One region of the Arthrobacter sp. alpha11c genome, then DNA from elsewhere that is predicted to be linked to it. Evidence: predicted binding sites of a transcription regulator. Region 1 holds the regulator's gene; the other holds the start of a gene.
What was found. The regulator Rex, encoded in region 1, represses fermentation and respiration genes when NADH is low (regulators of the CRP and FNR family bind a similar motif). The targets are predictions, from matches to a motif close to CTTGTGAANNNNTTCACAAG.

Region 1 (15,071 bases):
GCCATGGTGTGCGGGTTGATCCTGGTCATCATCACCCAGACCTGGTGGCTGATCTTGGTGGGCCTCGGGTGTGTCCTGGCAGCCTGGGGCTACACGGGCGGCAAGAATCCCTACGGTTACCTTGGCTTGGGCGATGTCTTCGTCTTCGTATTCTTCGGGCTGGTGGCAACGCTCGGCACCACCTACACCCAGGCCGGGCAGGTCAGCCTCGCAGCAGTCATCGGCGCGATCGGCACTGGACTCATCGCCTGCGCCCTGCTCATGGCCAACAACGTCCGGGATATTCCCACGGACACGGCGGCAGGAAAGCGGACCTTGGCCGTGCGCCTTGGAGACAGGCATGCCCGCGAGAGCTACGTCTTGATGCTGGCCGTCGCCATCCTGCTGGTGATCGTGTTGGCACCCACCAAGCCGTGGATGTTGATCGTTCTCCTGCTGATTCCGGCGTGCCTGATGCCTGCCTGGCTCATGGTCAACGGCAAGAAGCGCAAGAGCCTCATTCCCGTGCTCAAGCAGACCGGCCTGATCAACCTCGGCTACAGCCTGCTGTTCTCGCTCGGACTGATCCTGAGCCGCGGCTTCTAGGTTTCGCTATTTGGAACCCGGGCGTTTGTCATTGTTGACGGCGATGTCCGGGTTCTGCTCCACGAGGCTATCCTCTGCCTCGGCGTCCTCAACCTCACCAGCGGTGCGAATGGGCTTGGCGCGGCCGGAAAAGCGTTCCCGCACGGCCGCAGTGGCGGCGTCGCGCTGTTTCTGGAAGAAGAGGTAACTGATGGCGAACGCGATCAGCCCCGCGAAGACCACCGCCAGGATCCAGCCCACCTGCAAAAGGGCGAACAGGACGAACAGCGGCACGAACAGCGCCAAACGGATGAGGGAATACTTCAGGAAAGCCACTATCCAAGTTTAGCCGCCCGGATGGTTGCACTCTGATCACGGCCGGAACAGGGCGTCCAGTGATTGCCTTCCGGCGACTAGACTTGGTGCATGCTCCGGGTTGTTGGCGTCGTCGTCGTCCTTGTTATCTTCGTCTACGCCCTCGTGGACGTGATACGTACCGATGGCAGGTACACACGCGGCATCTCCAAGCCCGCCTGGATCGTGGTCATGGTCCTCCTGCCCCTCCTGGGCGCCGTTCTCTGGTTCATCTTCGGCCGCCCCTACGGCAAGCCTTCGGCGCAGCCCATCCGCCGACACCCCACCGCCCCGGATGACGATCCCGAGTTCCTTCGCAACCTCGAAACCCGCCGCCGGAACACCGCTGAAGAAGAGCGCCTCAAGAAGCTCAAGGCAGAGCTCGAAGCCAAAGAGCGGAAGCTCAAAAGTGCTGATGGCGCGGAGGGCAGCCAGGGTAACAAAGCCCCCGGGTACAAGTCCGGCGATGCCAAACGCGGCGAGCCCGATACGCATGGCACCGACGAACTGAAGTAGGGAACATGGCCCAGCAAGCTGAAGGATCGCGGCAGTCCTCTACTACCGCGTCACCCATCGGTGGGCCACCCACTACTACACAACCGCCCGTTGACGCCGTCCTGCGTCCACCAGGCCCAGCACTGCTGTCCAGATCGTTGTGGGCGGCGAGCTTCGTCGCAGGAATCGCGGTAGTCGTCATAAGTTTCCTTGCCCGCGACTCGCACTTCGATCGTCTGAAGGGCGTTATCGCAGGCAAGCTCCCCGATGGCGACGCCCCGGCAATCGAGGGTGCCACCGGCGTCGTGTTCCTGGGGAGCCTGGCCATGCTTGCGCTGGTGGTCGCGATGGAAGCGGTCCTGCTGGCTGTGGCCTTCAAGCGCCGCAGCTGGGCGCGCTGGCTGCTGGCACCGATGATCCTCTTGCACGCCGTGGTCACCGTGATCACCGCTAATTACGTCGTAGCCCCGGGAAGCGACGGCGTCCTGTCCACAGTGCTGCTTGCCGTGCAGTACGTGTTAGCCGCAGCAGGCTTGATCCTGTTGTTCCTGCCCTCCACCACGGCGTGGCTGATGAGCGGACGCCGGCGCGCGACGGAAATCTAACCGCGCCCACTGCAGCTAAACGCCAGCGAGCCGGTCCACGTCGAAAGAGGTCTGCTCAGAGCCCGGAGTATGAGTGCAGGCCGTTGAAAACGGTGTTCACGAGTGTGAAGTTGATGATCACGCATGCGTAACCAACGATCGACAACCACGCTGCGCGGGTTCCCGTCCAACCACGGGTAGCCCGGGCGTGAAGATAGCCGGCGTAGACCACCCAAATAACGAACGTCCACACTTCCTTGGGGTCCCAGCCCCAGAACCTGCCCCAGGCCTTCTCAGCCCAGATGGCACCGAACATGAGGGTGAACGTCCAGCCGATGAAAGCGATCGCGTTGATGCGGTAGGACAGGTTTTCCAGGCTCAGCGCGTTCGGAACCACCCGCATGAAGCCAAGATTGTCCGCGCGGCCGGCAGCCAGGTTCTTCTGCCGGTACGACTGCACCAACTGCAGCGCGGACATGGCGAATGTCAAAGTAAACAAGGCCGAGGACAGCACGGCGATGGAGACGTGGATGATCAGCCAGTAACTCTGCAGGGCGGGGACCAGGTGGCCCACCGGCGTCCAAAACGATACCGAGGCGGCCACCAGCATGATGATGGCCAGGCCGATGACGAACGTACCCAGGAACCGCAGGTCACGGCGGATCAGCACGATAAGGAAAACTGCCACGGCTACGAAAGCGCCCGTGGTGAGGAACTCGTACATGTTGCCCCACGGCACGCGGCCTGCGCCCAGTGCACGGGTCACAACGCCCGCACCATGAATGAGCACGCCCAGCACTGTGAGTGCCACAGCCACCCGGGCAGGCACGCGGCGTTCGGCGGAGTACTTCATGTCGCCGGCCGCGGTGCCACCTTCAACGGTGAGGCCCGACGTCGGACGCTCGGCCCGGCCAGCCGGCCCACCGGCGTCGGGGCTTCCCAAGCTTCCACTCGCGCGGCCGGCCGCCACGGCCACCTTCTCCGCAGGAGAGCTGGCAGCAGCCTTCGCGTCGATGGCACGCAGCGCCTTGCTGCTCTTGGCCAGGTCCCACGCAAACGCGATGAACGCCACGGTGTACGTGCCGGCGGCCAGCAGCATGAACAGCTCGCTGTACTGGCCCAGGGTTTCGTTGATGACGGGCATTACTGGTCCTTCGAGGTTGGGGAAGAGACTGTGGGGGTTGCTGCCGGGTTACCGGAGTCAGAGGGGATCTGCCATTCCCGGGTAAAGAGTTCGCGGAGGGCTGCTGCTTCGCCAGCGAGTCTGTGGTCTTCGCCTCGGGCCAGCAGGCCGTATTCCACCATGGTGCGGCCGTCCTGGTGGGTTCCGGTGCGGACCCAGACACGGCGGCGGTTGACGTAGAGCGAGGTGACCAGGCCAGCAACGGCGAGCAGGCCGAAGATCAACGCGTACAGCTGGCCAGGGTTGTGGTGGACGTCCATGCCAATGTACTTCTTGACGCCGTCGAAGGTGATGCTGCCTTTGCCGTCCGGCAGTGTTTTCGTCATCCCTGGTGCCAGCGTGATTCCGCCGGCTTCAAGCTTTCGGCCATTGAGCTGTTGGAGGTCCCTGACGTCCAGCTCGAACACGTTCTGGGGCACGCCCTTGTCCAGGCCAAGGTCACCATAGTAGGAGTCCAGGCTCAACTGTGGGTTGAAGAGTTCGGGACTTGCGCTGAAGGAAATGCCGTTCTCGGATTTGAAGGCTGTGGGCAGGAAGAAGCCCTGGAATGCCAACTGGTCCGGTTTGCCGTCCGGCACCTTGATGACCACGGACGAGTAATAGTTGTCGCCCTGGACCTTGGCCGTGACCGGGCCTTGGAAAGCAATGTTGCCGTCGCCGTCGCGGACAGTCACCACGGGGGCGTAGCCGTTTCCGGTGAGGTACAGGCTGGTGCCACCCAGCGTAATGGGATCGTTGACCTTGAGGATTTCCTTCTTCGCCGGCGAATCTGGATTTTCCTTGGTGGTGACCTCGGCGGTGTAGTCGATGGGCTGGCCGATCTTCTTCGGCGATTCGCGATCGAAGGTGGCCTCAAACTTGTCCAACTGAATGGAGTAAGGCTGGAGCCAGCTGCTCTGGAAGTTGGTGCCCGGGGTGAATTGGTCGTAGCCCACCAAAGTATTGACGAACGTCTCACCTTCCACCAGGATCCGCTGGCCGCTGTATCCGAACAGGCCGCCGATAGCCACGGAAACCAACACGCCGATCAGCGAAGTGTGGAAGACCAGGTTGCCGACTTCCTTCAGGAAGCCGCGCTCGGCACCCAAGGACGGGAGGTCGCCGTCGACGTCCCTGACTTCCACGCGGTAGCCGCGCCTTTTGAGCAGTCCAGCCGCATCGTTGATAGCCTTCGACGCCGGGATCCCGGCGTCGGCGGGCAGCGCCAGGGTGCCGTACTCCGGCAGGCGCGAAAGGCGCTTGGGCGTCCGCGGGGGCTGCGACTTCATCGCTTTGTAGTGGGCAATGGCCCGCGGGGTGACGCAGCCGATCAGGGAGATGAACAGCAGGATGTAAATGGCCGAGAACCAGGCCGACGAGTAGACGTCATAGAGCTGCAGGGCGTCAAGTAGCTGGCCGTAGGACGGGTTGTCCTTGATGTACTGGGTGACAACTGCAGGGTTCGCGGGGCGTTGCGGGAACAGGGACCCCGGCACCGCGCCCACAGCCAACAGGAGCAGCAGGAACAACGCCGTACGCATGCTCGTCAACTGGGTCCAAGCCCACCGAAGCATGCCCAGGATGCCCAGGGAGGGCAGCGCGGCCTCGGACTTGGCCTGCTGGAGTTTTCCTTCCGCTGTCTTCGTGTTCGTGCTTTCAGCGGCTGGTGACTTCTTCTTGGCTTTCACGGACTCGCTCATCAGATTGGCAACTTCACATCGGTTTGGAACCAGTACTGCAACTCGGTCACCCAGGTTCCCCACACGCCGGTGGCCATCAGGATGCCGAGCAAAATCAGGATGCCTCCGCCAAACCGCTGGATCGCCAGGCGGTGCGTCCGGAAGAAGGACATGACGCCCATGCCCCGCCGGACGGCAAGGGCGATCAGGAGGAACGGGATACCCAGGCCAAGGCTGTAAACGAAGGCCAAAAGCGCACCCTTTGCCGCCGACGATCCGCCGGACAAGCTCAGCAACTGTACCGCGGAGTATGTGGGCCCGATACATGGAGCCCAACCCAGGCCGAACGTCAGTCCCAGGAGCGGCGCGCCCCACAGGCCGGCCGGAGGCTTGGCATGGATTTTGGCGTCGCGCTGCAGCCAACCAAAGCCACCCATAAAGACGATCCCCATGAGGATGACCAGAATGCCCAGCACTTGGGTGATCCAGGCGTTCTGCGGTCCTGTCAGGAGGGTCCCGAGTTGGCCAAACGCACCGCCCAGGAGGACGAAGATCACCGAGAAGCCCAGCACGAACAGTCCAATACCTGCCAGCATGCGGCCGCGCCGCTGCTTTTGGAGGTCGACGCCGGTCAGTCCCGTGACGTAGCCAAGGTAACCCGGGACGAGCGGCAGCACGCACGGCGACAGGAACGAGACGAGTCCGGCCAGCAGCGCAACGGGCACGGCAAGCAGCAGTGATCCGTTCAGGATCGTCTCGGCGAAGGGACTGTTCATGGGTACTACTCAGCCACTGCGGACGTAATGAGGGCCTTCAAAGTGCTCTTCTCAATTTCGCCGAGGACGCGGGAGGCAACTTTGCCCTCCTTGTCCAGGACCAATGTGGTGGGCACCGCCCCCGGAGGCACGATTCCGGACACAGACAGGAGCACGGCCCCGTCTTTGTCGTTGAAGCTTGGGTAGGTGAGGTTGAAGGTCTTGTCAAAGGCCTCCGCGGTGGCTTTCTCGTCACGCAGGTTTACGCCGAAGAATTGAACGCCTTGGCCCTTGAAGTCCTGGTGCAGGGCTTCAAGCTGGGGAGCTTCGACGCGGCAGGGGGCACAGGCGGCGAACCAGAAGTTCAAGACCGTGACTTTGCCCTTGAGGTCTTCGGGCTTGACCGTACTTCCGTTGAAGAGTGTGCCCTTGAGCGCCACGGGGGCAGCGCGGTCCGCTTTGGCGAACTCGGTGACGGAACCGTCACCGGCCACGTAGTTCTTGTTGTCGCCTTTTCGGGCTTGCTCTGCGAGGGAGTCCTTCTGGGCGCAGGCTGACAGGCCCATGGTAAGTCCTGCCAACAGGACCCCACCGGCTGTGAGCACGCCACGGCGCGAAAGGTTGTTATCCATGCGCCTACGCCCCCGGGGTGCTTGCCGCACCGGGAAGGAGCACCGCCGCAGGTTCGCTGTATTCGACCCGCACGATCTTGCCGTCGTCGTCCAGGACCAGGGATGTCAGGGAGGTCAAGGTGCACTCACGCTTACGGGGGTCGTGCGCCAGCCGGCGCCCCTCGGCGGAGAGTCGGGTGGACCAGATGGGAAGCTGATGGCTGACGAGGATGGCTTCAGCGCCGTCGCCACCCAGTTCGATCGCCTTGAGGCGTGCGTCTTCAACAGCAGCCAGGACGCGGGCGGCTTGCTCTTTATAGGGCTCGCCCCAGGACGGACGCAGGGGGTTCCGGAAATAAAGCCAGTGCTTGGGCTTCAAGAATTCGCTGCGGGTGGGGTGGAGTCCCTCGAAGTGGTTCTCCGCTTCGATGATCCTGGGGTCTGTATGAATCTCGAGATGGAGCGCCTCGGCAGTGGGCATCGCCGTTTCCTGGGCGCGCGTCAGCGGCGAGGCCACCAGGTGGACAATCCTGGCACCCTCGCTTGCGCGGAGGGCAAAGTGCTCGGCCAGCATGCGGGCCATCTCCCGGCCGCGCTCGGAGAGATGGAATTCAGGCAGCCGGCCATAGAGGACGCCATCGGGATTATGGACCTCGCCATGGCGAAGCAGATGGACAGTTGCTTGGGGCATGTTTACCAGTTTCTCAAAGAAGCGGGACGATCCGAAATCTTCTACCGCTAGTAGAACTCAAAGTTTTCTCAAAATGTTCCGTGGAGTTGGAATAAAAGATGCATATGCATGTTTATACTAGACACGAAGCTCGGTTGACGTTTCAAGTAAACGCATCAACCAATCGACCGGGCAAGCAAGCGGTACCTTCCACTACATACAGGAGCAACATCATGATGACCCTTCCCGCCAACGTCACCACCGGCATCTGGACCCTCGACGCTTCCCACAGCGAGATCGGCTTCACCGTCCGCCACGCAGGTATCAGCAAGGTCCGCGGCGTCTTCAAGGACGCCGACGCCACCCTCGAAGTTGGCGAGACGCTGACCGACTCGAAGGTCAATGCCACTATCCGGACGGCCAGCTTTGACTCCGGCGACGTCAACCGCGACGGCCACGTCAAGGGCGAGGACTTCTTCGATGTGGAGAAGTACCCGGAGATCACCTTCGTATCCCGCCACGTCAAGGCAAACGGCGACGGCTTCGATCTTGTGGGCGATCTCACCATCAAGGGAGTCACCAAGGAAGTTTCCATCGAAACCGAATTCAACGGCGTCGCAGTGGATCCCTTCGGCAACACCCGTGCAGGCGTCTCCGGCGAAACCACCATCAGCCGCAAGGACTTCGGCCTGACCTGGAACGCAGTACTTGAGGCCGGTGGCGTCCTGGTCAGCGACAAGGTTGTCATCAACCTGGAACTCGCGTTCATCGCACCGGCAGCTGCCTGACTCCCAGGCAGTTTCCGCAGCAGCTTGCACGGGAGTTTGTTCGACAGTCCCGAGTAAACGGCGCCCCAACACAGTTCCGCTGTGGGGGCGCCGTTTCGCGTACTCAGAAGTCACCCTGCGATTATTCGGCAAACACCCTGTAGTTAGCTGCGAAGTAGCTCCGAATTTCCTATGCATCCTTCAACCTGCGGTCTAAAGTGATGCCATGAGTAACCCAGATGAAGCACCAGAGCCTCCGCAGCCCGGCGCCCAGCCTCCGCAGCCCGGCAACGTTCCTCCTGCTGGTTACCAACCACCGCAGGGTTACCAACCACCCCAGGGCTACCAGCCGCCGTCGCAACCTGGCCAGTATTCGCAACCGGGACCGGGTCAGCCGGGGCAACCAGCCCAGCCGGCGCAACCAGGGCAGCCAGGTGGTTTCCACTTTGAAATGCCCACCGACGGACCCCGCAACTTCAATGACGTCCTTCCGCAAGGCGGATTCTCGGGCCTCTTCAAGACCATGGGCCTGCCCACCGAGCTCAAAGTGTCCTACTTCATTTGGGTCATCTCGGGACTCCTGGGCCTCCTCTTTGGCCTCATCGGGCTTTTCGCCATCATCGCAGCGTTCGCTTTCATGCCGGGAGTTGCCGCACTCCTCCTGGTTCTCCTGATCATCAGCCTGGCTGTTGCAGCCGCCCAGATAGTCCTCGCCATGAAGATGAAGGAAGGCAAGGAATGGGCACGCCTTGCCCTCACTGTCCTCGCCGCGGTTTCGCTGTTGCTCGCCATCTTTGGCTCCATCAACGCCGGCGGACCCGGGGCGGGCCTGGGTGGCAACTGGTTTGGTTTCCTGGTCAGCGCAGTGGCCGTTGTGCTGATGTGGTTGCCGAACTCGCAGCTGTGGTTCAAAGCAGTAAAGGGCGCCGTCTAACCCGACTGAAGTATCGCCGTCGGGCTCTCATCCAAGCCGCCCTGACAGGTGCACGAGGCCGTGGTGGTCCATCGGACCACCACGGCCTTCATCATGAAGGCGTACGCCATCGTGATGATTTCATCGCCAAGCAGGAAATTCCTGCGTGTGATCATCCGCAGCACCGGACCCCGGAGGTACGGTGGAAGCAGAACCAGGCTGGGGGCAGGGTCTTTTTGCTGATCCCGGCAGCCGTACCAGCAGTCGAACAAGCAAAGGAATGCCATGAGCAACCCTCCATACCCGCCGTCCAACGCGGGGGACGCCAATCCGGGCGACGCCAACACCGGCGATGCCAACAAGGGCGACGCCAACAAGCCTGAGCAGCCGGGCCAGCCATCCACGCCCCAGTACGGCCAGCAGACACCGCAGTATGGTCAGCAGACTCCCCAATATGGTCAGCAGCCGAGCGCTCCACAGTACGGTCAGCAGTCCCCGGCTGCACCCCAATATGGTCAGCCCCCGGCTCCCCAGTATGGCCAGCAAACCCCGCAGTACGGTCAGCAGACGCCACAGTATGGTCAGCAGGCTCCCCAATTTGGTCAGCAGTCGCCGTACGGCCAGCAGCCATCTCCCTACGGTCAGCAGGCTCCGCAATATGGCCAGGACACCAACTGGCCCAGCCAGCAGCCAGGTCCCACCACAGTTCCGCAGCTGGTCAACATCTCCTTCTGGATGATCATCGCAGCGGGCATCCTGTCCGCCATCAGCTCGCTGATCCTGGCCACCACCGGTTCGGATGCCTTCATCAACTCGATGATCCAGCAGGCTGCACAGCAGGGCACTGAATTCCCGGAAGGCTCCCTGGAAGGCATGCGTGGCGGTATTGTCGTTGCCGCGATCATTGGGGCCATCGTGTCCCTGGGCCTCTACGCATTGGTTGCATTCCCGGTCCGCAAGGGCAAGAACTGGGCCAGGATCCTGGGCACCGTCTTCGCGGCGATCTCTGTCCTTGGCCTCGCCGGACTGTTCCAGTTCGGTGCCACGTACGGCATCCTGCAGCTCTTGGTGATCCTGCTGGGAGTTGCCGCAATCGTCCTGCTGTACCTGCCGGCGTCGGCTCCGTACTTCCGCAAGCCGCAGCCTTTCGGTAACCCTTACCAGAACCCTTACGGCCGCTAAGCCAACAAGCTTCTTGTAGTAACGTCAGCGGGCGCGGACCCGGTAAGGCTAGACAGCCTGACCCGGTGTTTGCGCCCGTTGTGCGTGGTACGCCAGGATCTGCAGCTCGGTGGCCATGTCCACCTTGCGGAGGTTCACGTGCGGCGGAACCTGCAGGAGAACCGGAGCAAAACTCAGGATGCTCCGGATTCCGGCAGCGATGACGCGATCACAGACTGCCTGCGCCACGGTGGCCGGCAAAGCCAGCACCACCATGTTGGTGTGGGTGCGCTCCAAGACACGTTCAAGTTCTGCTGAATCGCTGACCCGCAACCAACCCACCTCGTTGCCGATCACCATGGGGTCTGCGTCGAAAATAGCCACGACGTCGAAGCCCCGGGACTCGAAGCCGCCGTACCGCGCCAGCGCCTTGCCGAGGTTACCGGCACCGACGATTGCGACCTTCCAGTCGTGCGTCAGGCCAAGGGCTGCGGCAATGTGACGGCTCAAGTATTGGACTTCATATCCCACCCCGCGGGTCCCGTACGAGCCGACGTAGGAGAGGTCCTTGCGAAGCGTGGAGGAACTGACGCCTGAAGCCTCGGCCAACGCGTCCGATGACACACGTTCCACGCCTTCTGCCAGGAGCGAGTTGAGCGCGCGCAAATAGAGAGTCATCCGGGCCACAGCCGCGGGCGGGATCTGCTTGGCGGCAGGTTCGTGGTCCCCGCTTGTTGCCCCCGGGGACGGTTCCAGCGCAGTCACGGTTTTCTCCATTGCGTCGCTTGTTGTTCCACTCTATGGCCCTTGGCCGGACTCAACAAAAGCCGGTACTTCCGGGTAACAAAGTCCCCTGATCCTTAGCCTTCAAGGACTCTTTTCAAAGTACGGGCCAAGCGCTGCTCGTCGATCTTCCAAAAATCGCGCTGGACCCCATCCACCAGCACCACGGGAATTTCCTCCGCGTAACGCTCCTGCAGTTCCGCGTTACCGTCGATTGCCTGCTCGGTCCACTGGACGCCCAGTGCCGAGGTAACGCGTTCGACGGCGGCACGCGCCTCCGTGCACAGGTGGCAGTCAGCTTTGGTGAGGAGAACGACGTCGGGAATAGCCATGACACAACGGTAACCGCCCCACCCCTCTCTCACATCCACCGCACTTTCCCCCCAACGCTCTCTCACATCCTGACCGCTTTCCACCGATGCTCTTGCACATCCCACGGGGCAGCCCCACCGTGCGCCCTCAACGCCGGGCCCCGGCGATTGACTAGACTCAAGGCATGCCCGACGAGAAGAACGCCGCTGTGGTCGCCGACGCCAAGGTGCCGCAGCACACCGGCGAAGCCGCTTTCTTCGACGTCGACAACACTTTGATGAAGGGCGCCAGCCTCTTCCATGTGGCCCGGAAGATGTACGAACGCAAGGCTTTCACTCTGTCCCAGGCGGCAGGCTTCGCGTGGAAGCAGTTCAAGTTTGTGATGCGGGGCGAGAGACATGGACGACGTCCATGCCGTGCGGGACTCGGCCCTGACGTTGGCCGCCGGAATCACCGTGGACGATATCAAAGCCCTGGGCGAAGAAGTTTATGACGAAATGATCGAGTCCCGGATCTGGCCCGGAACCAAGGCGCTCGCCGAGCAACACCTCCGTGTAGGCCGGAGGGTCTGGCTGGTGACCGCTACCCCAATTGAGGTTGCCACTGTCATTTCCACAAGGCTTGGCCTGACGGGCGCGCTGGGAACCGTGGGCGAGGTCCATGACGGAATGTATACCGGCAAGCTTGTGGGTGACATCCTGCACGGGCCGGCTAAGGCCATCGCCGTCCAACTCATAGCTGACCAAGAAGGCTTGGACTTGGACCACTGCTGGGCTTACAGCGACTCCGCCAATGACATCCCGCTGCTCACTATGGTGGGTCACCCCGTGGTGATCAACCCCGACTCCAAGCTGCGCCGGCATGCCCGCGACAACAACTGGCCCGTGTACGATTTCCGATCCGGACGCCGTGCAGCAACCCTGGGGCTGAAGGCGGCAACTGTGGGCGGTGCCATCTACGGGCTGTGGCGTGGATTCTCAAAGTTCCGCGGCCCCCGCTAGCCGTTCCTTTCTCACATCCCCACGCGTTTCCACCGTTCCTCTCCCACATCCCCACGCGTTTCCACCGTTCCTCTCCCACATCCTCTTGCGACCCTGACCTACCTGTGGATAACTTCTGCACGCTTAGCGGCTTCCAAGGAACAATGCGGGTATGCAGAATTCGCTACTCAACCAATCAAGCCCGGTCTTGGAGCCCTTCAGCCTGAACGAGGCCAAAGCTGCCGGCATCGATCCGTCGGTCATTTGGCGCAGCAGCAACATCGTTCCCGTTAGCCGTGGCCTGTACCGGCCAAGTGAGTGGGATTTCGACCTTTCGTCTGCCGCCCGTTCCCTCTCCTCAGCCAGCCCTGGCGCGTGGATCTCCCATACAACTGCCGCCAGGCTCCATGGTTTTGTCTTGCCAGCCTGGCTATCGGATTCAAATGAATTGCACTTGAGCAAACCGCGACGTCTGCCGTCGGTCCGGCGCAAAGGCATCATCGGGCATACCGAAACGCTCTTCGACGGAGAGATTGAGCAAGTCCAAGGGATTTGGATAAGCACTCGAGCCCGAACATGGCTGGATTTGGCGCGTCGTCTCCCACTTCATGACCTCGTGTGCGTGGCAGATCAGTTGATTCGCATTCCACGGCCCGACTTTGAGGGGCGCGACGCACCGTTCGCTACTGCCCAAGAGCTCCGGAGCATGGTCGAACGGCACAAAAACCGCCAAGGCGTAGTCCGGGCACGGGAAGCTCTGGATCTTATGCGCGTCGGGGCCGACTCGGCTCCAGAAACTTTGCTTCGTCTGGCTATGCTTGACGCCAACTTGCCGGAACCTCAGCTCCAGGTGATGCTCCGCGCGAACGATCCCTTCTCGCCTTCAGCGGATTTGGGTTTCAAGAGCCGCCGCCTCGCGATTCAGTACGACGGCGGCCACCACCTTGAGGAGGAGCAGATGCATAGCGATCGTCGCAGGGATAAGGCGTTTAGAGCAGCCGGTTGGACTGTCCTTGTCTTCGGAAGAGATGACCTTGCGGACAACTTTGGCAACGCCGTTCGGCAGATCAAAAGGGCGCTACGGACTGCATGGATGGATCCATCGGTTGCATCCGGGTTTGCCCGGAACACGATGTGAGAGAGCATGCGGCCAGAAGCGCCGCAGGATGTGAGAGAACGTCCGGCCGCACGCCGCACGATGTGAGAGAACGTCCGGCCGCACGCCGCAGTGAACTGCTCCCCTGAAGTTGGACTGTGAATCGCAGTTCCGTTTGAGGGGAGCAGTTTTATGAGTTCGCGTAGTTCATTGTCTGTGGTGCAGCGGGTGTCGGCTGTAGCGTGTTTTGAAAGGGGTCTGGGGTATCGGACGACGGCCCGGTTCCTGGGTGCCCCTGTTGTGGCGGTGAGGTCGTTGTATGGGTTGTGGAGGATCCATGGTCGAGGAGTGCTGGTGAGCAGGGCACCGAAGTCATACTCTTTCGAGGTCAAACTGGCGTTGGTGCAGCGCTTCCTTGCGGGCGAAACCGGGCAGGATCTGGCGGTTGAAGCGGGCCTGTCTTCGCGGCAACAGCTCCAGAAATGGGTCAGGGATTATCGTTTGGAGGGCGAGGACGGGTTGCGGCCCAAACGCAACGGCAGGCCAGTGAAGTCCGGGACCCCGGCTTCCCGGAATGCGGGGGTCGTGCCCTCCGCGAAGTCGGCAGCCGGGCCGCGGGCCGGGGAGGCTTCGGAGCTTGAGCAGTTGCGTCGGGAAAACGAACTGTTGCGGGCACAGGTGGCCTACTTGGGAAAATTGCGTGCCTTGAGGGCTCAGGAACAACGGTGAAGGTTCAAGCCCTCATCGCTCTCAAGGCTGATTACCGGCTCCCGGTTCTGCTGCAGGCCGCGGGTCTGGCCCGCTCGACGTTCTTCTATCACCAGGCCCGGCTCGAGTCCCCGGACCCGAAGGAAACACTCAAGAGCGCCATCACGGAGGTTTTCACGGCCAACCATGGCCGCTACGGCCACCGGCGCATCCATACCGAGCTGATGAAGAAGGGGTGGGTGGTCGCGAAGAAGACCGTGCTGAAGCTGATGCGCGCGTTACACCTGCGCTGCAAGGTCCGGCGGCGGAAACGCTATAACTCTTACCAAGGCGAACAGGGCGTGATTGCACCGAACCTGCTGAACCGGAAGTTTGACGCCGATGCTCCGAACCAGAAGTGGGTCACCGACGTCACCGAGTTCCGCGTCGGGGACCACAAGCTCTACCTTTCACCGGTCATGGATCTTTTTGACCGGCAGATCATCTCTTATTCCGTTGGCAGTTCACCGAAGCTGGAACTTGCCAACAGCTCACTGCGCCAGGCCATCGCCTGCCTGGAACCGGGACAGCACCCGCTGGTGCATTCGGACCAAGGCTTCCAATACCAGCACCACTCCTGGCGGGTCCTGCTCAACGATGCCGGCGCCACCCAGTCAATGTCCCGCAGGGGCAACTGCTACGACAACGCCGTCATGGAAAACTTCTTCGGACACCTCAAGGAAGAACTCTTCCACCACGTCCGGTTCCTCAGCACCGAAGCCCTGGCACCAGCACTGCACGAATACATCACCTGGTACAACAACGAAAGAATCTCCACCAAACTCAAGGGCCTAAGCCCGGTCCAATACCGGGCCCAGACCCTCGCAGCCTAGAATCCCAATTAGCCAGTCCAACAAACGGGGACCAGTTCACAGGACGTGAGAGAACGTCCGGCCGCACCCCGCAGGATGTGAAAGAACATCCGGCAAGAAGCGCCACGATGTGAGAGTGCAAAAATGCCCGCCGCCTTGGAAGGCAACGGGCATTCACGCTTGGTGAAGTATCTCTACTTCTTATTGCGGCGCTGGTGGCGAGTCTTGCGAAGCAGCTTGCGGTGCTTCTTCTTGGCCATACGCTTGCGGCGCTTCTTAATAACTGAACCCACGAAAGTTCCTTACAAACTAGATGAAGGTCCTGTCTGTTGGAACGGATCCGCGGACTAGCAGCAGACAGTACAACTGACAGATTCTTACATTGACGTAAAACGTTCCTTTAACAGAGTACCGCTTCAAAGGGGCACCCCGTGACCACGGTCCGCGGGACAGACCCGGCGCCCTCAGGCGGTCTCCGATTGTCCGTCGACCACAGCACCCTTGAGGTACTGGGCCACGGCTTCTTCGGGCACCCGGAAGGAACGGCCAAACCTGACGGCAGGCATTTCCCCTGAGTGGACCAGGCGATACACAGTCATTTTGGAAACGCGCAGGACATCGGCTAC
Region 2 (15,071 bases), 1.3 Mb from region 1:
ATGAAGCATTTCCGCACCCCCGGGTTCTATTACCCGGTGGTACCTGACTACTTGTGCCGCAGGGACCAGCCGGGAAGCCGGCCGAATGGTCCACTGGCACTTATGTCCCGTGAGGAATGGGTCGCTTCCAGCGGCCTGCTCGAGGCGACTGCCGCCGTCGGGCTTCTCATCCCAGCTACGCGCAAAGTGGCTGCTGACGCTACGACAGCCATGTTTACCGTATTCCTTGCAGGGCATATTGATGCCCTCCGCCGTGCGTATGGTCCCAACGGCACGCCCAGCCAGCGACGCGCCCACACCCTTAGGCTGCCTCTTCAGGTTCCGCTCATCCTGTGGTCCTGGAGCCTGCGGAAGTGAGTGGAGGTCCAGCAGTTCCCTTGAAACTCAGGGAGTCGCCAGCTTTCAAGATTGCCCTGTCGCTGAGCATTGCGACAGGCCTGTACGGGGTGTCCTTTGGTGCGCTTTCTGTGGCGTCAGGTTTCGATTTCTGGCAAACAATGGTGCTGAGTCTTTTGCTGTTCAGTGGAGGCTCGCAATTCGCGTTCATCGGCGTAGTGGCAGGTGGGGGATCCGGCGTGGCAGCCATGACGGCCAGCGCTTTGCTCGGGCTGCGTAACGGTATCTATGGCATGCAGATCAATGCCATGCTGCGTCCACGTGGATGGCGTCGCTACATCTCAGCCCATGTCACCATCGATGAATCAACTGCGACGGCGTCCGGCCAGTCGCACCCCGACGAGCAACGCCGCGGGTTTTGGACCGCGGGCATCGGAATATTCATTCTCTGGAATATCTTCACTGCCATCGGTGCCCTGGCCGGCGATGCAATGGGTGACCCCAAACAGTGGGGCTTGGACGGGGCTGCAGTCGCTGCGTTCCTGGCATTGCTGTGGCCGAGGCTAAAGGGACGCGAACCTTGGGCGATTGCAGCTGCTTGCGCTCTTGCAACCATTCTCGCCGTGCCGTTTGTTCCCTCGGGAGTTCCCATTCTGGTGGCTGCGCTGGTGGCGGCTGTGATCGGTTGGTTCAGCCATGCACGGATGAATGAGGGACTGGAGCCGGACGTGGACCCCTACGCAGAAAAGCGACACCATGTGCACGGACACCACCGCGGCGGGACAGGGGGACCCGAATGAACCTCTGGCTCTGGATCCTCATCGCCTGCGCGCTTGCGTACCTCACCAAACTGGTGGGCTACTTTGTCCCGGCCAAGCTGCTTCAGAGCCCCAGGATCATGCACGTCGCAGGCACTATGACCATTGGGTTGTTGGCGTCCCTCACCGTGGTGAATGCCCTCGCATCCGGACAAGGTTTGATATTGGACGCGCGCATCGGCGCACTGGCGGCGGCCGCCGTCGCTCTTTGGCTTCGCGCGCCCTTTCTGGTGGTGGTTATTTCCGGTGCTGCCGCAGCGGCACTGCTGAGGCTGCTCGGCTGGGGCTAGCCGACTTTATGCGAGACTCGCTAGCAAGCCGGCGCAGGCGGCTTCGCAGCGGCGGCAGGCTTCCGCACAGATTCGACAATGTTCGTGCATCTGCGCGTGGTGTTCACAGTCCTCAGCGCACACTCCGCACGCGGTTTGGCATGCCTTGAGGACTGCGCTCACCATGGTGGTGTTGGTTTTGGTTTGGCGGGTCAGGATGGTCCCTGTCGCAGCACAGATATCGGCGCAATCCAGATCGGTCCGGATGCACGTTGCCAGCTCAGCGACCATGTCCTCGCCCAGGCAGGCGTCGGCACAGGCTGTGCAGGTTTGGCCGCATTCAAAGCAGGCAGCAATGCATTCGGCCAGCTTCTCCCTGTCCAGCATGCTTCTGTTTGGATGGGCGTCGATCATCGCGCTGATGTGATGGGTCATGGCCGGCTCCTGTCGGATTCGAGTTCGACGGACGACCGGCCGACCCGGCCGCCATTCCCACCCTAGACCTGGTAGCGGGCAGTCTCCAGAGGCTGGCCCAAGGGCCGCCGGCCCGCATGTCAGGGCGGGCCGGCGGGTGGTAATTCTGCTAGAGGGTGGTTAGCAGCTTCTTCATTTCCTGAATCTCGGCTTCCTGGCTGCTCACGATGTCCTTGCTGAGCTGGATTGCCTGGGCGCTCTTGCCGTCCTTGCTCTCGGTCTTGGCCATCGTCACCGCTCCTTCATGGTGGGTGATCATTTGTGTCAGGAAGAGCTTCGCTGCCTCAAGGCCCTTGGCCGCTTCGAGTTTGGACATATCGTCGGTACCCATCATGCCGTCCATGCTGTGTCCCGACGGCATATGTGCTGCCTCGCCCCACGCAGTCAGCCAGCCGGTCATCTTCTCGATTTCCGGGCCCTGGGCAGCTTTGATCCGAGTCGCCAAGGAAGTGACCTCAACAGGAATGTCCTGTTTCTTCAGGATCATGTCGCTCATCTCCACCGCTTGGGCGTGGTGGGGAATCATCATTTGGGCGAACATGACGTCTGCGGCGTTATGGTCTGATGCCGCGGCAGGGCTCGACGAACTGCCATGATCCATCCCGGGCATTGACGTGCCGGAGGGGCTGGAGCCTCCGCTGGCGCATCCGGCAAGGGCGAATGCCGCGGCGACGGCTGCGGCTGCTACGGGCAGAAACTTCTTGCTGTTCATAAGAATCAAGTCCTTCAAGAATTGGGCGTACAGGGCGCGCAAAAGTTTGGATTAGGGCAGGGGTGTGACCGGGAATCCCGGCCCTGCGCCTATGTTCTGCTGATGGAGAGTTCACCCGGCGTAGGACTGCCGGGATGGTAGGTCCAATCGTCGCCAGCGGCCACCGTCGCACCGAAGTACGGCGGCGCGACGGCGGGAGTACTGTCCGGCGCTGGCGCAGAAAGAGTGCTCGTCGCGGCCAAGGGGATGCAGGATGCGGCCATGGCATGCTCTGCGGAACAGTTGCCCGAGCAGGAGCACTGAGTCGTGATGGGTAGATCGCTGTGGGCAGCGGGCTCTTCCAGCGAGGCTCCATGGCTGGGGTGTCTTCCATGGCTGAAGTGTCCGGGGGCTGCTGAATCCGTCCCAGCACTGGATACCGTGCCGGCCGCGTGGAGGGAATGCGTGCCGGTCATGACGTGCATACCCAGTATCCCGACAATCAGCGCAATGACCGCGCCTAAAAGACCTGTGGCCAGAAAGGAAAATCCGGCCGCGGTGCGCTGAGCGGTCATGGCGTTCTTCCTTCCTGTGGCTCTTCGTGTTCTAGGCTACCGGCTGGCATTTGTGGGCATGCGGTAGACGTCTTGAGCCCTGCCGCCCAAGGGGCCATTCTTGAGGAAGCGAGATCAGAAGAGGAGACTGCCGTGGAACACAGCCACACCAGCCCGCAGCCTGCAGAGTTTGTGGCAGGCCTGCTCGCAGCCCTAACGCATATCGATAATGTGGGCTTCCACGGGATCGCCACCAACCTTACGGGGGCGTCACCAAAGATAGACAGGAATTGGGCGGCGCTAATCCACAACGCCCACATCGCGGTAGCTGTGACTGCCTGGCCTGGTGAACTGGAACCGGCGGCCGAGCGATTCACCGCTGCAGCCCACGAACTGGTCGCGGTCCTGGAACGGCGTGACGTCAACGCCGTGGCAGATCCGGCAAAGGAACTACACATCGCCTACCACGCGCTCAGCGATGCGGGTTGGAACCACTTGGCGAAAAGCGCAGGGATGACCCACACTGATGCACATCAGCATGGCGCTGGGGAGGGTGGCCACCAAGCGGGCGTTCACTAAACGCCGGACGGGTCCTACTAAGTGTCGGGCCCTACTAAACTTCGTCCGTGAGCGTCACGCCTGGGATGGGTGATTGTTCCGGGAGCGGGCGGGACGGACGTTCGGTCCGGATGGCGTCTTCGATGAGCGCCACGGGACGCTTCCAGGCTTCGGAGCCGGGTTCCATGGTGTCCACGGCGCCGATCAGCATGGCAAGCAGCCGGACCATGTCCTCGATGGTGATATCGCGGCGCAGCGAACCCTGACCCTGACCGCGCTCCAAGAGCGTGGCCATGGAACCGATGAGGCCGCCGGTAATGCCCATGAGGAGTCCGCGTCGGCCTGCGACGGCGTCCAGCAGGTTGGCATCTTCGCTCGCAACCCGCATGACGGCATCGATGACGTTGATGAGACCCTCGGCGGCGTCCATGCCTTCGAGGGAGGCGTCAGCGACGGGATCTACATGCTGGCGGAGTTGGCGGGACAGGGCCGCAAGTACCAATTGTTCTTTATCGGAGAAGTTGCGGAACAGCGTAGCCGGACCCACTCCTGCCGTGGCGGCGATGGTCTGCAGGGGAACTTCGGGGCCGTGTTCCCGGAAGCACTGCCGGGCTGCGGTGATGATTTTGTCCACATTTCGTGCAGCGTCGGCCCTGAGGGGCTTGCGTTCAGAGGGCTGTTCCATGCTTGTCAGGGTAGCAACGGACAGGGGTTGACCCCTTGTTACGCGGGAGTAGGCCGTTATGTGACAAACCAGTACGTGAAACACTGGATTTCATGTTGCTTGCATTCTCAGTCGCCCCTTCAGGCCAGCCCGCTTCCGCCACCAACGGCGGACCCACCCCCGACGCCTCTGTGCACGACGCCGTGGCCGCCGCGGTCAAGATCGTCCGGGAGTCCGGATTGCCGAACCAGACGGACTCCATGTTCACTACCATCGAAGGCGAATGGGACGAGGTCTTTGACGTCGTTAAGCGGGCTACAGAGGCTGTGGGCCGCTTCGGCAGCCGCGTCTCCTTGGTGATCAAAGCGGACATCCGGCCCGGGTACAGCGGTGAGCTGACCGGCAAGGTAGAGCGTCTCGAAGAGGCTATTTCCACCACGGAATAGCTCTTTCCCCTGTCAGTGACCAGTGCAAGACTGGGGGCCATGATTGAACACGTGGCTGAACCCGGTTGGATTGACGTCGAGCATTACCTGACTGACGTCGTCGTGCGTCCTGATCCTGCCCATAAGCGCGCCCTGACATCTGCGGTCGAGGCGGGCATGCCACAGATCGAGGTGGCGCCGAACGCCGGCAAGCTGCTCAAGATGCTCGTGCAGCTGTCCGGAGCCAGGCACGTCCTGGAGATTGGTACGTTGGCCGGTTTCAGCAGTATCTGGATGGCCCAGGGACTTCCCGACGACGGCAGGCTGGTGACGTGCGAGTACCTCCAAAAGCATGCTGACGTCGCGCGGGCGAATGTGGACGCGGCCGGAGTTGGGCACAAGGTTGACATCAGGGTGGGTGCCGCTTTGGACACGCTTCCCACGTTGGTCGGCGAGGAATCGTTCGATTTTGTGTTCATCGACGCCGACAAGGAGAACGACGCCAACTACCTTGACTGGGCCATCCGTCTTGGCCACCCGGGCACAGTGATCGTGATCGACAACGTCATCTGGGACGGATCCATCCTGGAGCCTGCGCGGGACGAGGTAAACGCTCCGGGCATCGTCAAGGCCTTGGAAATGCTGGGCCAGGACCCGCGTCTTGATGCCACCGCAATCCAGACTGTGGGCAGCAAGGGCTGGGACGGCTTCGCTATCGCCCGAGTGCGGTAGCCGATGGATTTCACGCTGCGCCCGGCAACGGTTGACGACGCCGAAGCCATGACCATCATGCATGTCCAGTCGTGGCGGGAGAGTTATGGGCATTTGCTGCCGCCGGAATTCTTCGCGAAGCAGGAAGCTGCCCTGCCGGACAGGATAGAGAGGTACAGGGCGTCGATCGCGGCAGGCCATCCGCGGATGCTGGCCCATGATCCCGATGATGAATTGGTAGGAATTGCGGCTTCAGGACCGGGAAGGGACGAGGACAGCCCCTGCGACGTGGAGCTGTTCATGCTCTACACCCTCCAACGGATTCATGGCCGCGGTGTGGGTCAGGCGCTGTTGGATGCGCTCCTGGGTGACGGCCCGGCATATCTGTGGGTCCTGGACGACAACCCGCGGGCCCAGGCCTTTTACCGCCGCAACGGCTTCGTGCCCGACGGCAAGCGGCAGCTTTGCGACCCCTCGTGGTACTCACTTCCGGAACATCGGATGGTGCGGCCCGCCGTCGGGCTTTAACGTCTGAAGGCCCAGCTGTCAGGCGTTGGGCGTTGCCCGCTCATGGTGGCGTTGCCTGGGACGCCGGGCTGCGTGTGGCTTGGGCAGGAGATGCCGCAGCCGTCCTTGCCGTGCTCCCGGTGCCGGTACCGTGGTGCTGGGTGGTTCGTCCTCGAGGGGTTCCTCCAGGAGGCTGGGCGGTTTGGGTACCCGGGCAATCAGTAGGCAGACCACGGTCAGCCAGGCGAACGCGACCGTAAACACCTCCACCCAAACCGATCCCAAAGCTTCCATGAAGAGATCTTATGGCCCAATGACACTAAATGGTAAGCATCCTTATTAAATGCTCCAGTGGAAGGCGATGATGCGGTCCTCCACTAGGCTGGAGCCATGACTCAGGCAGGGCAGTTTTAGTGGCCAAACCCGGTAAATCCAGCAAGGCAGGCAAGTCCGGCCGGGCGGGAAGATCGACGGCGGGAGTCATCGAGGTGCCTAGCGGCACCCGTCCAGACGGCCCGGTAGCGGGCGTCTATTACATCGACACCGGCGACTGCGAACTGATTCCCGATCCTGACAACAACAACGGCTGGCTCCTGAAGATCAACGGAGTGCTGAGCTCGCACATTGACCTCGCCGATCCACTGTTCCTCGACTTCGAATACATGCGCTGGATTGCTGCGCTGGTGGAATCGAGATGGCCGCGGGAGTCCAAACCAAAGCTTCGGGCCCTGCACCTGGGCGGGGGAGCCTGTTCCATGGCGCGATACCTCAACGCGGCGTACCCCGATGCGCGGCAAGTGGTGGTGGAGCTCGATGGAAAGCTTGCCGACTACGTCCGTGGCTGGTTCGAACTCCCCAAGGCGCCCTTGCTGCGGATCCGCGTCGGCGAAGCGCGGGAAGTGACGGAGTCCCTGACCCCTGATACGCGGGACCTCATCATCAGGGACGTCTTCGCCGGAGCCTTCACGCCGCGCGCCCTCACCACCCGTGAGTTCAACGCCCACGCCGACGCCGTCCTGGCCCCCGATGGCTTGTACGTGGTCAACTCGGGCGACGCCCCGGATCTGAAGAATGCACGCGCTGACGCGGCCACCATCGCCGATACCTTCCAGCACACGATGATCATCGCGGACCCCGCCATGCTCAAGGGCCGGCGCTACGGGAACATGATCATGGCTGGCAGCCACGTGCCGTTCGGCGACGACCCAACCCTGGCCCGCAAGCTCCTGGGCGGCGCCGTCCCTGCACACATCTGGAACGACGCCCAAGTGAGGGCCTTTGCCGCCGGGACCCCGGTTCGGCACGATCCGCCGGCGGCTTCAGCCGAGTAGCTCCTCGCGCCGCGTCTCCGTCTCTTCGCGCAGGGCCTGGACGACGGCGGCTACGGCCGGGCGGCGCATCGAGTCGGGGCGGAGGACCATCCAGTAGGGGAGCAGCTCCGCGAAGTCCGCAGGAAGGAGCCGCACCAAATCTGCGTGGCGATCGGCCATGAAACACGGCAGGAATCCCACGCCTGCGCCCGCTCTCGTCGCCTCCACATGCACGAACACGTTGGTGGAGCTCAGGCCATCGCGCATCGTTGGGACCAGCCTTCTCGGCGCGTCCAGATCATCCACCTGCAGCATGGAATCCACGAAGTAGACCAACTGATGCTGCGTCAGTTCCTCGATGCTGCTGGGTGTGCCGCGGTCCGCGAGGTAGTCGAGCGAGGCGTACATTCCCAGCCGGTACTCGCCCAGGCGGATTGCCTCTGCCCGATGGACTTGTGGCGTACCGACCACCACTTCGATGTCCAGGCCCGAGCGTTGCTGAAGCGCCCGACGCGTCACGGTGACAATCTCAACGCTGAGCCCAGGATGGTCGCGTCTCAGTTTCGCCACGGCAGGCGCAGCTATATAGGCGCTGAAACCATCGGTTGCGGTCATGCGTACGACGCCGGTAATGGGGTCGGGTGCGCCGTCGCTGGGTCCCAGTGCGCCCACCGCAGATTCAATGCGTTCAGCGACCAGTACGGCCTCTGCCCCCAACTCCGTCACTTCCCAGCCGCCAGCGGCGCGCGCGAGGACGCGGCCGCCCAGAGCCTTTTCCAGCGCCGCTATCCTGCGCGAAACGGTGGTGTGGTTCAGGCCCAAGGCTTGCGCCGCCGTCGTGAATTTTCCTGAGCGTGAAACGGCCAGGAGGATGAGGAGATCGTCCGGATTGGGCTTCATATCTGCAATTCTGCACACACTCGGTGCCACTTTGGTCATTGAGGCGGGATGAATCTGCAGTAATACTCAGTGGAGCATTTCGTGTTGTGGATCACAGCATGCATCAGGGCACTGTCAAAAGGGTCAACGAGGACACTGAGGAGATGGATATGAGCGTAGAGCAGCGCTCCACATCAAAGGCCGGGAACCAATCCGGCAAGGGCTCCGGCCTTAAGAAGATCGTCGCTGCGTCCATGGTGGGCACAGTGGTGGAGTGGTACGAGTTCTTTCTGTACGCCACCGCCGCGACGCTGGTTTTCGGCAAATACTTCTTCCCGAGCACCGGCAACGAATTGGACGGCATCATCCAGGCGTTCCTGACCTACGCAGTTGGCTTCGTAGCCCGCCCGCTCGGCGGAATCGTCTTCGGCCAGATCGGCGACAAACTGGGCCGCAAGCCCACGCTCCAGCTGACCATTGTGATCGTGGGCGTCTCGACGTTCCTCATGGGTTGCCTCCCCGGCTTCGCCGATCTGGGTTACTGGGCACCGGCCATGCTGGTGGCGCTTCGCTTCATCCAGGGCTTCGCGCTCGGTGGCGAGTGGGGAGGTGCCGTGCTCCTGGTAGCTGAACACAGCCCCAACAAGTCGCGCGGCTTCTGGTCATCCTGGCCGCAGGCAGCAGTGCCCGTGGGCAACCTCCTGGCCACGCTGGTCCTGTTCATCATGTCCACCACCCTGAGCAGCGAGGCATTCCTCGGCTGGGGCTGGCGGGTCGCATTCTGGCTGTCCGCAGTGATCGTCTTCGTCGGCTACTACATCCGCACCCACGTCACAGAGGCACCCATCTTCCTCGAGGCCAAGGCCCAGGTGGAGGAATCCAAGGCCATCAGCTACGGCGTCGGCGAAGTCATCCGCAAATACCCCAAGGGCATCCTGCAAGCCATGGGCCTCCGCTTCGCCGAGAACATCATGTACTACCTGGTGGTCAGCTTCGCGATCGTCTACCTCAAAAGCGTCCACAAGTATGACACGTCATCGCTGCTGCTCGCATTGCTTATTGCGCATGTGATCCACTTCCTGGTCATCCCGCAGGTTGGGCGTCTTGTTGACGCCTGGGGTCGAAAGCCCGTGTACCTGGTGGGAGCCATCGCCGGCGCAACATGGCCGTTCTTCGCGTTCCCCATGTTCGACACCAAAAACGCTGTGGTCATCGTGTTGGCCGTGACAATCGGCCTGTGCCTGCACGCGTTCATGTATGCAGGCCAGCCGGCAATCATGTCCGAGCTCTTCCCCACCCGCATGCGCTACTCTGGGGTCTCGCTCGGTTCACAGGTTACGTCGATCTTCGCAGGGTCACTCGCTCCGCTGCTGGCAACCCAGTGGCTCAAGGACACCGGTTCCTGGCTCCCCACCGCGATCTACCTCGTCGTCGCCTGCGCAATTACCGTCGTCGCCGTCGTTTCGCTGAAGGAAACCAAGGGCATCGCGCTCCAGGACGTGGACGAAGCCGACGCCGTGCGGCATGGACTGACCACGTCTTCTGTTGGCACGGCAGCGAAAGGCTAGCTCCATGGACAACTCCTTGAACGGGCGCAAAGCACTGGTCACCGGCGGTGCGAGCGGAATCGGGGCAGCCTGCGCCCGTGCGCTCGCGGCCCACGGGGCGAAAGTAGTAGTGGCCGACGTCGATGCCTCCGGAGCTGCAGCCCTCGCCGACGAGCTGGGCGGCACTGCCTGGACTGTGGACCTGTTGGACGTCGACGCCCTGGCCGCCCTCAGCCTTGACTGCGACATCCTGGTCAACAACGCCGGCATCCAGAAAGTAGCGCCGATCGAGGAGTTCGAACCTGCTGAATTCAGGCGGATACTCGCCCTGATGCTGGAGGCCCCATTCCTCCTCATCCGGGCCGCGCTCCCACACATGTACGCCAATGGGTTCGGCCGGATCATCAACATCTCCTCGGTTCACGGGCTCCGGGCTTCGGCCTACAAGAGCGCGTACGTCTCCGCGAAACATGGCCTCGAAGGGCTCAGCAAAGTCACTGCCTTGGAGGGTGGCGAGCATGGAGTGACGTCCAACTGCATCAATCCCGGGTACGTCCGCACGCCCTTGGTGGAGCGACAGATCGCCGATCAGGCCCGGCTCCACGGCATCCCTGAGGCCGAGGTCCTGGCGAAGGTAATGCTGACGGAGTCGGCAGTAAAGCGGCTGGTGGAGGTTGAGGAAGTCGCGTCGTTGGCAGCCTGGATGGCCTCCGACGACGCCGGTATGGTCACCGGCGCGAGCTACACCATGGACGGCGGGTGGTCGGCCCGGTAGTAGGTCCTTCTGGGCCTCCTCTGGTGCCGCCTGCTTGCCGAGAGGTGACAGATAACCCCCATGTATCTGCGGAACATGGGGGTTATCTGTCATTTCGATGCTTGTTGATCTTGCCACCCGGGCGGGCCTCTTTCCGGTTTTCCACATAGGGGAATTGGGGCCTGATGTGGGCGGGTGCTTGCTGGAAGAGTGATTTCCATGGACGGGATTGGGGAGATGGGCTCGGTGATCACGACTTTGCCCGCTCATGTTCCGAAATTGGACGGATTGGAGAACCTGGACCAAGCGGCGCTCGCTGGGTTTGAGGCTTCGGCCGTTGGCTCGGTGGAGGGTCTTCTCCTCGAGGTACGTTCTTTCCGTGTTGGTGCGTACAGCAATGAGTTGATCGATCAGATTCGTGGGCTGGAAGACGTGAAGTCGGCCATCGCGGCGTTGCAGGCCAGGATCGCTGTGGCCTTTGATCTCGCCCAGCGCCAAGCGTATGCGGAGATGGGCGCTCCGGCGGCTGAGCAGGGCAAGGGTGTGGGCGCGCAGATCGCCCTGGCCCGGCGTGAATCACCCAACAAGGGATCCCGGCTCCTCGGCCTGGCCAAGGCCCTGGTCTCGGAAATGCCCCGCACCATGGCCGCCCTGGAAACCGGGCACCTGAACGAATGGCGCGCCACCCTGCTCGTGAAGGAAACAGCCTGCCTCTCCGTCGAAGACCGGGCCGCGGTTGATGAGGAACTCGCCCCCGACACCGGAACCTTCGACGGCGCCGGAGACAAAACCATCATCGCCGCCGCACGAGCCGCAGCCTACCGGCGCGATCCCCGCTCCGTCACCCAGCGCGCAGCCCATGCCGCGTCCGAACGGCACGTCAGCCTCCGGCCCGCACCGGACACCATGACCATCCTCACCGCATTGCTCCCCGTTGCCCAAGGCGTCGCCGCCTACGCCGCGCTCACCCGGCACGCCGATTCGGCCCGCTCCGGCGGGGACACCCGGAACCGCGGACAGGTCATGGCCGACACCCTCGTCGAACGCCTCACCGGCACCCCCGGCGGGATCAGCGGGATTGATCTGCAGCTCGTCATGACCGACAGCACCCTCCTCCAAGACGACAGCGAACCAGCCCGGCTACAAGGCTACGGAATAGTCCCCGCCCGGGTGGGCAAGAATGCTCATCGCCGGAGGCAGCAACCAGACGAACGGAGCGCCCGGGACCAACAACCATGCGGAATCCGGGCAGGTCAACTCGGGTACGGAACGCACGGGCGGCGAGGCATTCAAAGTCTTGCTCCGCCGGCTCTATACAGCACCGGCCTCCGGAGAGTTGCTGGCCATGGACTCAAAAGCCCGGCTCTTCCCACCCGGGATGCGACGCTTCATCGAAACCCGGGACCACACCTGCCGCACACCCTACTGCGACGCCCCCATACGCCACACCGACCACATCATTCCCTGGCACAACGGCGGCGCCACGAGCCTTGCCAACGGCGCCGGGCTCTGCGAAGCCTGCAACCACACCAAAGAAAACCCCGGCTGGAACACAAAAACAATCCCCGGCGGCCAACATCAACTGGAAATCAGCACCCCAACAGGTCACAGGTACCAATCCAAAGCCCCACCCCTGCCAGGCCATGTGAGCCAGCATCGGCGGGAGACAACGCGTCTACTACAACCCGAGCCTGAGCTCCCCGTCCCCCGACATAACAGTTGAACCCTATGTTCCTCAAGAACATAGGGTTCAACTGTCAGCTCGGGCGCCGGAGCTACGGTGCCTTCACCAAGGGGATTGACGCCGTCTCGTCCACGAGCTCTGCACGACGCAGGCCACCACCGCGAACCCATAGCTTGTAAGCGACGAACAGGAGGATCAGCCAGGTACCGCCGACATATAGGGCTACGCGCGTATCCTCGAAGACCCCGAGGATCACGATCACCATGGCCATGAACGCCATGGTCAGGATGGACGCTGCCGGCCACAGGGGTGAACCGAATTCCGAAGCCGGAAGCCCCTTGCGCTTGATTTCGCGCTTCATGGCAACGTGCGAAGCAAGGATCATCACCCACACCCACACTGTGGCAAACGTGGCTATCGAGGCGATCAGCACGAACACGTCTTCCGGGATCACAGCGTTCAGCAGGACGCCCACCAGCAGGATTCCGCCCATCATCACCACGGTCATCCAGGGGACGCCGTGCCTGGAGATCTTGCCGAAGCTCTTTGGAGCATGACCTTGCTGGGCAAGACCGAACAGGATGCGGCCGGCTCCAAAGATGTCGCTGTTGATAGCGGAAAGGGCCGCAGTGATGACCACGGCATTGAGAATGTGCGGTGCAGCAGGGATGCCCAGGCCGTCGAAGATCTGCACGAACGGGCTGCCGCTGCTGCCGATTTCGTTCCACGGGAAGATGCTCATCAACACGCCCAGCGTCAGGACGTAGAACAGCAGCACTCGGACTGGCACAGTGTTGACTGCCTGCGGGATGACCTTTTTGGGATCGGCAGCTTCGCCAGCGGTAATGCCGATTGTTTCGATCCCACCGAAAGCAAACATCACGACGGCGAACGCAGCCAGGAGCCCTTCGAAGCCGTTCGGGAACAAACCGCCGTGGTTAACCAGGTTCCCCAACCCCGGTGCCACACCGCCGCCGTCGCCCGTCTGGAAGCCGAAGACGACGATTGCTGCGCCTCCGACGATCATGGCGATGATGGCCACCACCTTGATCAGCGAGAACCAGAACTCCAGTTCACCGAAGACCTTCACGCTCAGCAGGTTCATGGCGCCCAGGAAGAGAATGATCGCAAGCACCCAGATCCAGCGGTCCACCTGTGGGAACCAGAAGCCCATATAGATGCTGAAGGCTGTGACGTCCGCGATGGCGACGATCGCCATCTCGAACACGTACGTCCAGCCGGTAACGAAGCCGGCGAACGGTCCAAGGTACTTGCTCGCGTATTGGCCGAATGAGCCGGAGACGGGGTGTCGGACGGCCATTTCGCCAAGTGCGCGCATCACCATGAAGACGGCTGCACCGCCGATGATGTAGGCCAAAAGGACGGCGGGGCCGGCCTTCTGTATGGCGGACGCAGAACCGTAAAACAGTCCCGTTCCGATCGCGGATCCGAGTGCCATAAAGCGGATGTGACGGACGTTGAGGCCACGGCTCAGTGCCGTACCGGCGGCTTGGAGGACGGTGTCCTTCGAAGCCAGCATGGTTTGTTGCATGGTAAAACCTTCTCGTCTTTGGGAGGGGATCGCTATCCAGCAGATCACTTTTGGCCGCCTTGTGATTGGCCTCACGGGGGTTTGGTGTCTTTGATCGCAGACAGTGCGACAGGAGTCACAGTCGAATCTCAGATACGATGTCCGCGGACAGCTAGTCACCCCGGTAGGCAGGTCTTCAGGTCCAATGCCGCCCGGATGGCTCGGACACTGTCATCGCATCTTTCTTGGGGGACTCGTAGATGTCTGCTTTCCGTGTTGCTTCCATCCGTGCTGCTCGCCATCGTTGGGCCGCCGCCGTTGTGGCCTTGATCGCGGGGGCATCCCTGCTCTTCGCCGCCCCCGCCCGGGCATACGACATTCCTGAGTTTGAGATTCCCCTCGCCTCGCAGGCTCCCGTTCCTTTTGTGAAGCGCGCTGTTGATGTGGCCGGCGTCCTTGATCTGTGGAGGACAGGTGGCCCGGCGACGCGCGCCGTAGCCCAGCTTGCCTTGGTGGGCGGTCCCGAGGCCGTCCAGGCATTCCTTGACGGCGGACAGGACGTTGCGCTGGCAACGGACCGTAAGGAACTGGTCACCGAGCTGACGAAGCGGGGGAGTCCACACGTACGGTCCTCCGCGAAAGCAGCGCTCATTTCCGATGCCGCAACAGTTGCCTTCTTGTCCGACGGCTGGGCGAGTACATGGAAGGGCGATCTTCGGACGACGGCGACGTATTTCACCAACGTGGCAAACCCTCGAATAAGTGCTGCCGCCTCCAAAAGTCTGGACTCGGGCGAGGAAGCCATTGGGCAATTCGTGCTTGAGGGCTGGCGGAAGATCGCGCAAGGCCAGGATCGGGAGGCCGTCTACTACCTGACGAATTCCCCCGTGCCTGAGGTAACTCTCGGAGCTCAAGCTGCCCTGGACTCCTCCAGCCCGGACTTCGTTGCTGATTTCCTTCGCTACGGGCAGTTCGTCGCCTCAGACCACCACACGGAATCAGAGGCAGTAGCCGCGCTGCTGCAGCAGGTCAAGGCAGACGTGGCAGCCAACCCCAACGGGGCTGCCGGCGTGGCCGAGAGGGCGAGGGCCGCCGTCGAGCAGGCTCGGAGGACCGCAACTGCTGCGAGGGCAGCGGATTCATCGCGTCTCGTCGCGGACAGGGACTTCCTTTCATCGTTGGCTTTGCCTCGGCAGGCCACGGACACTGCGCTGCTGACGTCCGAGGAGCCGGCCAAGACGGCCTTCGCGACGGCGGCTCGCGAAATTCCGGAGCTACTGGCAACCCTTACCGCGCCGGGAACCGATCTCCATGTCCGCAGTAAGGAAGCCCGGCAGGCCACACTTGATCTGGCGCTTA

Region 2: ACTAQJ_RS15050 (ALF repeat-containing protein) is a predicted target of Rex. The motif match lies at 13,792-13,811, and genes of this name have one in related genera.

The regions. Positions count from the first base shown of each region.
Region 1 covers NZ_CP196747.1:4,580,156-4,595,226, reverse strand. The annotation lists gene ACTAQJ_RS21435 (1,4-dihydroxy-2-naphthoate polyprenyltransferase) at 1-585, shown strand, start outside; gene ACTAQJ_RS21430 (DUF4229 domain-containing protein) at 592-903, opposite strand; gene ACTAQJ_RS21425 (PLD nuclease N-terminal domain-containing protein) at 991-1,434, shown strand; gene ACTAQJ_RS21420 (hypothetical protein) at 1,440-2,018, shown strand; gene ccsB (c-type cytochrome biogenesis protein CcsB) at 2,074-3,141, opposite strand; gene resB (cytochrome c biogenesis protein ResB) at 3,141-4,859, opposite strand; gene ACTAQJ_RS21405 (cytochrome c biogenesis CcdA family protein) at 4,859-5,614, opposite strand; gene ACTAQJ_RS21400 (TlpA family protein disulfide reductase) at 5,620-6,225, opposite strand; gene ACTAQJ_RS21395 (histidine phosphatase family protein) at 6,230-6,895, opposite strand; gene ACTAQJ_RS21390 (YceI family protein) at 7,111-7,662, shown strand; gene ACTAQJ_RS21385 (hypothetical protein) at 7,868-8,575, shown strand; gene ACTAQJ_RS21380 (hypothetical protein) at 8,572-8,841, opposite strand; gene ACTAQJ_RS21375 (hypothetical protein) at 8,840-9,736, shown strand; gene ACTAQJ_RS21370 (redox-sensing transcriptional repressor Rex) at 9,785-10,492, opposite strand; gene ACTAQJ_RS21365 (glutaredoxin family protein) at 10,576-10,830, opposite strand; partial or broken gene ACTAQJ_RS21360 (HAD family hydrolase) at 10,995-11,811, shown strand; gene ACTAQJ_RS21355 (DUF559 domain-containing protein) at 11,963-12,928, shown strand; gene ACTAQJ_RS21350 (helix-turn-helix domain-containing protein) at 13,241-13,615, shown strand; gene ACTAQJ_RS21345 (IS3 family transposase) at 13,612-14,466, shown strand; gene ACTAQJ_RS21340 (30S ribosomal protein bS22) at 14,640-14,738, opposite strand; gene ACTAQJ_RS21335 (helix-turn-helix domain-containing protein) at 14,910-15,071, opposite strand, start outside.
Region 2 covers NZ_CP196747.1:3,294,625-3,309,695, reverse strand. The annotation lists gene ACTAQJ_RS15140 (DoxX family protein) at 1-357, shown strand, start outside; gene ACTAQJ_RS15135 (AzlC family ABC transporter permease) at 354-1,136, shown strand; gene ACTAQJ_RS15130 (AzlD domain-containing protein) at 1,133-1,444, shown strand; gene ACTAQJ_RS15125 (four-helix bundle copper-binding protein) at 1,451-1,858, opposite strand; gene ACTAQJ_RS15120 (DUF305 domain-containing protein) at 2,007-2,609, opposite strand; gene ACTAQJ_RS15115 (hypothetical protein) at 2,699-3,163, opposite strand; gene ACTAQJ_RS15110 (hypothetical protein) at 3,296-3,721, shown strand; gene ACTAQJ_RS15105 (TetR/AcrR family transcriptional regulator) at 3,756-4,385, opposite strand; gene ACTAQJ_RS15100 (thiamine-binding protein) at 4,478-4,810, shown strand; gene ACTAQJ_RS15095 (O-methyltransferase) at 4,850-5,521, shown strand; gene ACTAQJ_RS15090 (GNAT family N-acetyltransferase) at 5,525-6,028, shown strand; gene ACTAQJ_RS15085 (hypothetical protein) at 6,047-6,301, opposite strand; gene ACTAQJ_RS15080 (spermidine synthase) at 6,421-7,338, shown strand; gene ACTAQJ_RS15075 (LysR family transcriptional regulator) at 7,327-8,217, opposite strand; gene ACTAQJ_RS15070 (MFS transporter) at 8,367-9,764, shown strand; gene ACTAQJ_RS15065 (3-hydroxybutyrate dehydrogenase) at 9,769-10,518, shown strand; partial or broken gene ACTAQJ_RS15060 (HNH endonuclease) at 10,735-12,220, shown strand; gene ACTAQJ_RS15055 (amino acid permease) at 12,273-13,733, opposite strand; gene ACTAQJ_RS15050 (ALF repeat-containing protein) at 13,973-15,071, shown strand, end outside.